3 regions of the Anoxybacillus sp. ST70 genome follow, and region 2 is predicted to be linked to each of the others. Evidence: riboswitches for the same ligand, from Rfam matches in the RefSeq annotation. Region 2 holds a riboswitch; each other region holds the start of a gene.

Region 1 (3,278 bases), on a different contig from region 2:
TTAGACGGTGCTGAAATTGGTGAAGGGGCTTTTATCGGTGCCGGCAGTCTTGTGCCTCAAGGAAAGAAAATCCCTCCTCGCACACTTGCGTTCGGACGCCCCGCAAAAGTAATTCGAGAATTAACCGAAGAAGATGAGCGTGAAATGGCACGAATTCGCCGCGAATATGTCGAAAAAGGACAATATTATAAGTCGCTTCAATTAAACAAACCACGCAATAAATAAGCGTGGTATTTTTACATTGTTTTATTATTGACTTAACATATATATTTTATCATAAATTCAGGGGGATTTGCTTATGTTGCGAAAATGGTACGATTGGGAGTGCAAGTTGTTTTACAGCATTAATCGTTATTTTGATCGGAAGTGGCTTAACGCGTATTTTCGCTCGATTACGCACATTGGAGGAGCGACATGCTCGATTACAACCGTATTGCTAGCCATTTGGTTGCTACGTGACGAATGGCAGGATGCTGCTATCGCGAGCGCGGTCGCATTGGCACTTAGTCATATTCCTGTCGCAATGATGAAAAAAATGTACCCACGCAAACGACCGTATATTTCACTTCATGACACAAAAGTAACAAAAAATCCGTTAACTGATCATTCATTTCCATCCGGACATACAACCGCAATATTTTCTGTCATCATTCCATTTTTACTATACGCTCCGGCATTAACGATTTGGCTCTTGCCCATCGCGTGTAGCGTCGCGATTTCGCGCATTTATTTAGGACTTCATTATCCATCTGATGTGCTTGCTGGCTGTATGCTCGGTACATTAGTTGGCATCGCTTCATTTTCTGTTCTTACTTAAAAAACAAGAAAGGAGAGCTACATCTTGTAACTCTCCCTTTTTTCCTTACTTCGCCAACTGTAACGCTTGTTGTTTTAACACTTCTGCTTTATCTGTACGTTCCCAAGGAAGATCAATATCTGTGCGGCCAAAGTGACCGTAAGCAGCTGTCTGTTTGTAAATCGGGCGACGAAGATCAAGCATTTTAATAATGCCCGCTGGGCGAAGATCAAAGTTGTTGCGCACCACTTCAATTAATACATCTTCAGATACTTTGCCTGTGCCGAACGTATCAATTGAAATCGATACAGGTTTTGCAACACCGATCGCATACGCTAACTGCACTTCGCATTTATCGGCAAGACCCGCTGCAACAATGTTTTTCGCTACGTAACGTGCCGCATACGCTGCTGAGCGGTCTACTTTCGTTGGATCTTTTCCTGAGAATGCCCCGCCGCCGTGACGTGCATAACCACCGTATGTGTCAACGATAATTTTACGTCCTGTCAACCCTGCGTCACCTTGTGGACCACCGATGACGAAACGTCCTGTTGGGTTGATAAAATATTTTGTGTTTTCATCGATCAATTCTGCCGGAACGACAGGTTTAATGACATGTTCTTTAATGTTGCGCACAATTTGATCTCGTGTAATTTCTGGATGATGTTGTGTAGAAACAACGATCGTATCGATACGTACAGGTTTGCCGTTTTCATCGTACTCCACAGTCACTTGCGTTTTTCCGTCTGGACGTAAGTACGGTAAAATGTCTTCTTTACGCACTTCTGCTAAACGGCGTGCAAGCTTATGTGCAAGAGAAATTGGTAGCGGCATAAGTTCTTTCGTTTCGTTGCACGCGAAGCCAAACATTAATCCTTGGTCACCTGCACCGATCGCTTCGATTTCTTCATCTGTCATTTGTCCTTCGCGAGCTTCTAACGCTTTGTCAACACCCATCGCGATATCTGGCGACTGTTCATCAATTGACGTCAATACTGCGCACGTATCTGCATCAAAGCCATATTTTGCGCGCGTATAGCCAATTTCACGAATTGTTTCACGAACAATTTTCGGAATATCTACATATGTAGATGTTGTAATTTCTCCACTCACTAACACAAGTCCTGTTGTTACACTCGTTTCGCACGCCACACGCGCATTCGGATCATTCGCTAAAATCGCATCTAAAATCGCATCGGAAATTTGGTCACAAATTTTATCCGGATGCCCTTCCGTTACAGATTCAGATGTAAACAGACGACGTTTAGGCATTCAAACATTCCTCCTCAGTATAGTGACAAATGATACGGTACTCATCCCTCTTATTATGGTCTATCGTGAAAAAAACCTTTCCCTCAGAGGAAAGGTTTTTGCATTTGTCTGCGCCTTTCACTCTTATCGTTCAAGGGCGTTCCCTTGCCACAGGTTAGCACCTTTTCACGTATGTGACGGTTGCTGGGTTTCATCGGGCCTGTCTCCCTCCACCAACTCGGGATAAGAGTATCCGTTCATTTCAGCATCATATCACATCGGTACAGAGCAAGTCAACGTTTTTTCTCCTGTCATAGTCTCGAAAATAAATTCAAGAAAAATACACGAATTAGTATGGACTATTTATTAAAATGTGTTATACTTTTTACATAAAGATAAATCAAACAAAGGTAGGTTTTGTCCAATGAATTCCATTGAACTGACAAACAAATTATCAACACTCTTACAAAGGGATGGGGTTTTTCATAACTTATCTGTACCGCGATTAGTAGAAAAAGTATTAACTCGCAAAGAAGGCGTCCTCACTTCGTCAGGTGCAGTTTGTGCAACAACTGGAAAATATACAGGTCGTTCTCCAAAAGATAAATATATTGTGGAAGAACCATCTGTGAAACATAAAATTGATTGGGGAACTGTCAATCAACCAATTTCTGAAGAAGTATTTGATAAACTGTACAACAAAGTGATCGATTATTTAATGACGAAAGAAGAAATATTTGTATTCAACGGCTTTGCTGGAGCGGATCCAGCTTATCGCTTGCCAATTCAAGTTGTCAATGAATTTGCTTGGCATAACTTATTTGCCCATCAATTGTTCATTCGTCCAACAACAGAAGAATTACAAACGCATGAACCACAATTTACGGTCATTTCTGCACCGACATTTAAAGCAGATCCAGCTGTTGACGGCACACGTTCAGAAACGTTTATTATCATCTCATTTGAACGTCGTACCGTGCTGATTGGTGGAACAGAATATGCAGGGGAAATGAAAAAATCGATTTTCTCTGTGATGAACTTTTTGTTGCCAGAACAAGGAATTTTTCCAATGCACTGCTCAGCAAACGTAGGTCAAGAAGGAGATGTCGCGCTCTTTTTCGGTTTATCAGGTACAGGGAAAACAACGCTTTCTGCCGATCCAAACCGTCGCCTAATTGGCGATGACGAGCACGGTTGGTCAAATAACGGCGTGTTCAACATTGAAGGCGGA
Region 2 (3,278 bases):
AAGCGGCCACTCCGCGACGACAAATAGCACTTCGGCTCCGTGAAGCGCATGGGTGTGAATCCATTCTGGAAAACGAATGTCATAACAAATGACGCCTGCGCACGTCGTGTGAGCGAGTTGAAAAACGTGTAACGTCTCCCCAGCGTGTAAATACATATGTTCATCCATCAATTTGAACAAATGAAGTTTACTATATTCGCTAACGACATGACCGTTTCGGTCGACGACATACATCGTATTCGTCATTTGTTTGTCTGTTTTTTTCGCTACCGATCCGCCGACAATATGCACATCGTACGTGCGCGCAAGCGAGGAAAGAAACGTTTTTGTATCTTCGCCGTTTTCGTCGGCGATGTCTGTTAATCTCGTTAAATCGTATCCTGTCGTCCATAGTTCTGGCAATACGACGACGTCGACGTCACGCGCCATTTGTTCCATGTAGCGCACGATCGTTTGTTTATTTTTTTTAGGCGCTCCAAACGCAATGTCCATTTGTATACAAGCGATATTCATTTCATTCACCTCGAAAAATTTTCTTTACATTTTGATTTTTACGATATATGATACATGACTAGAATTTCAACCTTTTTGTGAAGTAGGTGTGCGAAAAATGAAAACATTTCCGCAATCGAACTTGTTACAGCAACTACCGAAGCAATTTTTTGCTTCGCTCGTTCAAAAAGTCAATGCGGTCATTGCTGAAGGGCATGACGTCATTAATCTTGGGCAAGGAAATCCGGATCAGCCGACCCCTGCTCATATTGTAAACGCAATGCAACAGGCGGTCGCAAAGCCAGCGTACCATAAATATTCCCCGTTTCGCGGGTATTCGTTTTTGAAAGAAGCGGTAGCGACGTTTTACAAACGGGAGTATGGGGTAACCATTGATCCAGAAAAAGAAGTCGCCATTTTATTTGGCGGCAAAGCTGGGCTCGTTGAAATGCCGCTTTGTTTATTAAACCCCGGCGATGTCGTGCTCGTTCCCGATCCCGGTTATCCGGACTATTGGTCGGGCGTTGTGCTTGCGCGGGCGCGCATGGAAATGATGCCGCTGCGGGCGGAAAACGACTTTTTGCCCGATTATGAGGAGTTAAACAAAGACGTCGTTCGTCAAGCGAAATTGATGTTTTTAAACTATCCGAACAACCCGACAGGTGCGACAGCAACGGAATCGTTTTTTAAAGAAACCGTTTCGTTTGCTGAAACATACGGCATTGCTGTCGTGCATGATTTTGCGTATGGGGCGATCGGGTTTGACGGGAAAAAGCCGGTCAGCTTTTTACAAGTCGAAGGGGCGAAAGACGTTGGCATTGAAATTTATACGTTTTCAAAAACGTACAATATGGCAGGATGGCGCATCGGCTTTGCGGTCGGCAACGAAAGCATGATCGAAGCGATTAACGTTTTGCAAGATCATTTGTATGTGAGCATGTTCGGCGCCATTCAAGAAGCGGCAGCGGTCGCGCTTTTACAGTCGCAACAATGCGTCGATGAGCTTGTCGCCACGTATGAAGCAAGACGGAATACGTTTATTCGTGCATTAAACGACATCGGCTGGAACGTGCAAGCGCCAGCAGGTTCTTTTTTTGCGTGGCTTCCGGTGCCAAAAGGATATACGTCCGAAACGTTTGCCAATCTTTTACTTGAACAAGCACATGTCGCCGTTGCCCCAGGCATCGGCTTTGGAGAGCATGGGGAAGGATATGTGCGCACAGGGCTGTTGACAAGCGAAGAACGGCTGAAAGAAGTAGCAGAACGAATCGGACGATTGCAACTTTTTTAAAAAATCATTGACAAAATGAGAGACTGCTGTCATAATTCGAATTAAATTTATGAAAAACGAACCATTCAAAAAATTTCATACATTGCGAATTCTTATCAAGAGTAGGCGGAGGGACGAGCCCGATGAAGCCCGGCAACCGACTTAACGAACGTTAAGCACGGTGCTAATTCTCGCAGCAATCAGCTGAGAGATAAGAAGAGACGAACGATTAGCCTCTTCTTATGAAGAGGTTTTTTATTTGTAAAGGAGTGATACGATGATTACGGCAACATATTTGATTCATGATGACAAAGATTTGGCGAAAAAAGCGGAAGGGATTGCGCTTGGTCTTACGGTAGGATCGTGGACCGATTTGCCGCAACTTGAACAAGAACAGTTAAAAAAACATAAAGGGGTTGTAGAATCGATTGAACAGCTTGAGGAAGATGAGCGGGTCAATACGTATTTCGGGAAGCGATTCAAACGGGCGCTCGTGCGCATTTCGTATCCGAGCGTCAATTTTAGTGCCGATTTTCCAGCGATTTTGACGACGACGTTTGGCAAATTGTCGCTTGATGGAACGATTAAACTTGTTGACCTGACGTTTTCTGACGAATTAAAACGAGCATTTCCTGGTCCGCGCTTTGGCATTGATGGCATTCGTGAAAAGCTTGGCGTCTTTGACCGTCCGCTTGTCATGAGCATTTTTAAAGCGGTGATCGGTCGCGATTTGCGATATGTGACCGAGCAATTAAAACAGCAAGCGCTCGGCGGTGTCGATCTTGTGAAAGACGATGAAATTTTGTTTGAAAACGACTTGACGCCGTTTGAAAAGCGCATCGTCGCAGGAAAAGAAGCGTTACAAGACGTGTACGAACAAACAGGGCATCGGACGTTATATGCGGTCAATTTAACAGGGAAAACGTTTGAGCTAAAAGAAAAAGCGAAGCGGGCGGCGGAGCTCGGCGCGGACGTGTTGTTGTTTAACGTGTTTACATACGGGCTTGATGTATTGCAAGCGCTTCGCGAAGACGATGACATTCGTTTGCCGATCATGGCGCATCCGTCATTTAGCGGCGCGATCGCTTCATCGCACGTATATGGAGTGAGCTATGCGCTTCTTCTTGGCAAACTGTTGCGCATGTCAGGAGCGGACTTTTCGCTTTTCCCATCTCCGTACGGAAGCGTAGCGCTTGAAAAAGAACAGACGCTTGCGATTGCCGACGAACTGACGAAAGAAGAGCCGTTCGTCCGCGCGTTCCCTGTCCCATCGGCCAGCATTCATCCGGGACTTGTGCCGCTTTTAGTTCGCGATTTTGGCATCGATTCAGTCATTAACGCAGGCGGCGGGGTGCACGGTCATCCAGCCGGAGCGGTTGGCGGCGGGCAAGCGTTTCGAGCGGCAGTCGAAGCGGTGCTTTCAGGGCGTTCGCTTCATGAAGCGGCAAAAGAAAACGAACCGTTGCGACAAGCGCTTCATTTATGGGGGAGCGCATCATGAAGCCTGTCATTTTTT
Region 3 (3,278 bases), 170 kb from region 2:
ACGCATGCCAAGCTGTTGTTTGACGATCGTGCCGACAGCGACGTTGCTAATGCGCGGTGTCGCAAGCGAGTTGTCGGCAAGCGTTAAGGCATCAATGTTTGCTTCTTTTAACGCTTTTGCGCCTTCTAAAAATGTCGTTAAGCCGAGCTTTTTCGGTGGATCGAGCTCGACGATAATCGAGCGTCGCGTGCGAGCGATGTCGGCAAGAGAAGGGGCTGTCGTTTGTTTTTCTTCTTGGACGACGATCGGATGGCGCTGTTTGACTTCTTTTTTATATACAGGCGTGCGATCGGAAAGGGCGCGAGCAATGGCGGCAATATGTTTTGGCGTCGTACCGCAACAGCCGCCGATGAGCCGAACTCCTTGTTCACGAAAGGCGCGCGCCGTTTCTTCAAAATATTGTTCGCTCGTTTCGTAAATGAAGCGACCGTCGCGATATTGCGGCAAGCTCGCGTTCGGATATACCGATAAAAAAGCGCGTGTAGGAATCGGTACTTCTTCTAGTGAGCGCAACATATGATATGGGCCGAGATGGCAGTTTAAGCCGACGACATCAGCCCCAAGTCGTTCTAATTCGGTCAGCGCTTCAGCAAGCGGCATCCCGTGTTGCAGGACGCCAATATCATGCAACGTGACGTGGGCGATGATCGGCAACGTCGTTTCTTTGCGAGCGATGGAAAGAACGGTTTGCAATTCTTCGAAATCGTAATATGTTTCAAGCAAAAGCCCATCGACACCTTCGTTTAACAACACATACAGCTGTTCACGAAATGTTCGTTTCACTTCTTCAAGCGAAATCGCGCTTTTGTTCGTGCTCCGTAGTCCTCCGATCGTACCGAGCACGTAGGCGCGCCCTTTTGCCGCTCGTTTCGCCAGTCCGACCGCTGCTTCGTTTATTTTTTTTACGTCATCTTGCAGCCCGTAACGTGCTAGTTTTACGTAGTTGGCGCCGTATGTGTTCGTTTGAATGACTTCTGCGCCTGATTCAATATACGCCTCATGAATATGGACAATTTCTTCAGGCTTTGTGACGTTTAATTCTTCAAAACAACGATCGATGCCGTGCGCATATAATAACGTTCCCATCGCTCCATCCGCGATGACGATGCGTTCTTTTAAATCATCTAATAATCCCACGTCCATTCCTCCGTTTCTTTGTTTAAAGTAAAAAAGTCCTCTCCATAAGAAGAAGACTTGACGCGCTCCTTCTTATCTTCCAAGCGAATCGCTTGTCTGGACTTAGCACCTTGACGATCGTCAGGTTGCTGAAGGTTCATCGGGCCAGTCCCTCCCCTTCTCTCGATAAGATGTTGTATGAAGTTACTCATAAATGTAACTGATTTTTTAGAAATATTCAACTATTTTATTTAAGAAAAGAAAAAGAAGGCAAAGTGCCTTCTTAACGGTAGTTGACGAATTGAACGTCAATCGGTAAATCTGCCTCGCGAATGGCGGCGATTACTTTTTGTAAATCGTCTTTACTTTTGCCGCTGACACGAATTTGGTCTTCTTGAATTTGACTTTTTACTTTTAAACCTGTATTTTTAATGATTGTGTTAATTTTTTTCGCATTGTCTTTGTCGATGCCTTGGACGAGTTTCGCACGTTGGCGCACCGTTCCGCCAGATGCAGCCTCTACTTTTCCGTATTGAATGTTTTTTGTCGGCACGCCGCGTTTAATGAGTTTGCCGATAAGCACATCTTTCAGCTGTTCAAGTTTAAACTCATCGTCAGAAATGAGAATGAGCTCATCTTTTTCAAGTGAAATGTCGCTTTTGCTTCCTTTAAAGTCGTAGCGGTTTTGAATTTCTTTTAACGCGATGTTGATGGCGTTCGTCACTTCTGACAAATCGACTTTCGACACAATATCAAACGAACTTTCTTTTGACATATGAATCACCTCGGCATAAATTCGTTGTGCTTCCATTATAGTCGATTGTTGGCATACGAACAACTTTACAAAGTTTTTATATATAAAAAGTAAACAAAATGTCGGAATGTGTCGATATAATAAATGAAGCGGGATTTGATTGAAAAGTAAGGAGATGAGGAAATTTGATGAAAAAAATGATTTCACTCATGATGGCATTCGTTTTATTGCTTGCCGCAGGGTGTTCGCAAACGAGTTCTTTTCAACCGAAAGATCGAATAAAAATAGGCATTATGTTGTCAGACGTCGGACTCGGTGATCAATCGTTTAGCGATTCGGCATTTAAAGGATTAATGAAAGCGCGCGATGAGCTAGGTATCTTTTTTGACTATCGTGAGTTAAAAGAAACCGAGACGTATGAAAAAGGGTTAACAGAGCTCGTTGAAGCAGGGAACGATCTCGTCATCGGATTAGGTTTTATGGTGCAACAAGATTTAGAAAAAGTCGCCAAAAAATATCCGAAACAGCAATTCGTCTTAATTGATGCGGTATCTGATTTACCGAACATTACATCGATTACGTTTAAAGAAGATGAAGGAAGCTTTTTAGCTGGCGTAGTGGCTGGCATGTTGACGAAAACAAACAACGTTGGTTTTGTTGGCGGAGCGGATGTGCCGCTTATTCGCAAATTTGCGAACGGCTTTATTCAAGGGGTAAAAGCGGTTAGACCAGAAGCAAAAGTGCAAGAAGTGTACGCTGGCAATTTCGGTGATGATAAACTTGGGGCACAAATTGCGAAACAAATGATCGCAAACGGGGCCGACGTCTTGTATGCCGCGGCTGGATTTACAGGTGTCGGTGTGCTTCGCGAGGCGGAAATGAATAAAAAATATGCGATCGGTGTCGATAGCGATCAATATTTTTATGCGGAAAAAGCAGTGGTCACATCGATGTTAAAAAATGTTGATGTCGCATTATATACAGTCATTAAACAATACGTTGAAACGAAAGAAGTGCCAAAAGGGACGGTTCAGCTTGGCTTAAAAGAAAACGGTGTTGATTTGGCGCCGATTCGCGTCGTGACATTCACTCCAGAGCAACAAGCAACGCTTGAAAAGTGGAAAGAAAAAGCGACAAACGGCATCGCAAAATAAAGGAGGAATATGATGACGATTAAACAACGGTTATTATTTCACTCATTAGCCACACCCGTCATTGCGGGGGCGATTATCGTGTTTATCATTATAAATATGCTTTCGATTCAATCGTCGAATCAAGATTTTGTTCCGCTCATGATGAAAGCGCAACATTTGCAGGCAGAGCTAAAAGCGACGAAACAAAGTTTAAGCAACTATGCTTACAGTCCGACAGAAGGAAATAAACAAGAAGTGATCGTTCATTTAGCGGA

What was found. Region 2 has a riboswitch for S-adenosylmethionine ahead of mtnW (2,3-diketo-5-methylthiopentyl-1-phosphate enolase). Riboswitches for the same ligand answer to the same signal wherever they lie in the genome.
Region 1: it holds a riboswitch for S-adenosylmethionine, as region 2 does, so the genes downstream of both, metK (methionine adenosyltransferase) here and mtnW (2,3-diketo-5-methylthiopentyl-1-phosphate enolase) in region 2, are expected to answer to the same signal.
Region 3: it holds a riboswitch for S-adenosylmethionine, as region 2 does, so the genes downstream of both, K1I43_RS02820 (bifunctional homocysteine S-methyltransferase/methylenetetrahydrofolate reductase) here and mtnW (2,3-diketo-5-methylthiopentyl-1-phosphate enolase) in region 2, are expected to answer to the same signal.

The regions. Positions count from the first base shown of each region.
Region 1 covers NZ_JAHZOF010000002.1:11,678-14,955, reverse strand. Annotated here, with positions in the region: gene K1I43_RS03255 (gamma carbonic anhydrase) at 1-225, shown strand, start outside; gene K1I43_RS03250 (phosphatase PAP2 family protein) at 299-817, shown strand; gene metK (methionine adenosyltransferase) at 863-2,068, opposite strand; SAM riboswitch class I at 2,189-2,297, opposite strand; gene pckA (phosphoenolpyruvate carboxykinase (ATP)) at 2,472-3,278, shown strand, end outside.
Region 2 covers NZ_JAHZOF010000001.1:360,720-363,997, reverse strand. Annotated here, with positions in the region: gene K1I43_RS01915 (carbon-nitrogen family hydrolase) at 1-513, opposite strand, end outside; gene K1I43_RS01910 (pyridoxal phosphate-dependent aminotransferase) at 611-1,783, shown strand; SAM riboswitch class I at 1,873-1,980, shown strand; gene mtnW (2,3-diketo-5-methylthiopentyl-1-phosphate enolase) at 2,040-3,263, shown strand; gene K1I43_RS01900 (2-hydroxy-3-keto-5-methylthiopentenyl-1-phosphate phosphatase) at 3,260-3,278, shown strand, end outside.
Region 3 covers NZ_JAHZOF010000001.1:535,007-538,284, reverse strand. Annotated here, with positions in the region: gene K1I43_RS02820 (bifunctional homocysteine S-methyltransferase/methylenetetrahydrofolate reductase) at 1-1,137, opposite strand, end outside; SAM riboswitch class I at 1,207-1,309, opposite strand; gene K1I43_RS02815 (YajQ family cyclic di-GMP-binding protein) at 1,400-1,891, opposite strand; gene K1I43_RS02810 (BMP family lipoprotein) at 2,059-3,024, shown strand; gene K1I43_RS02805 (methyl-accepting chemotaxis protein) at 3,034-3,278, shown strand, end outside.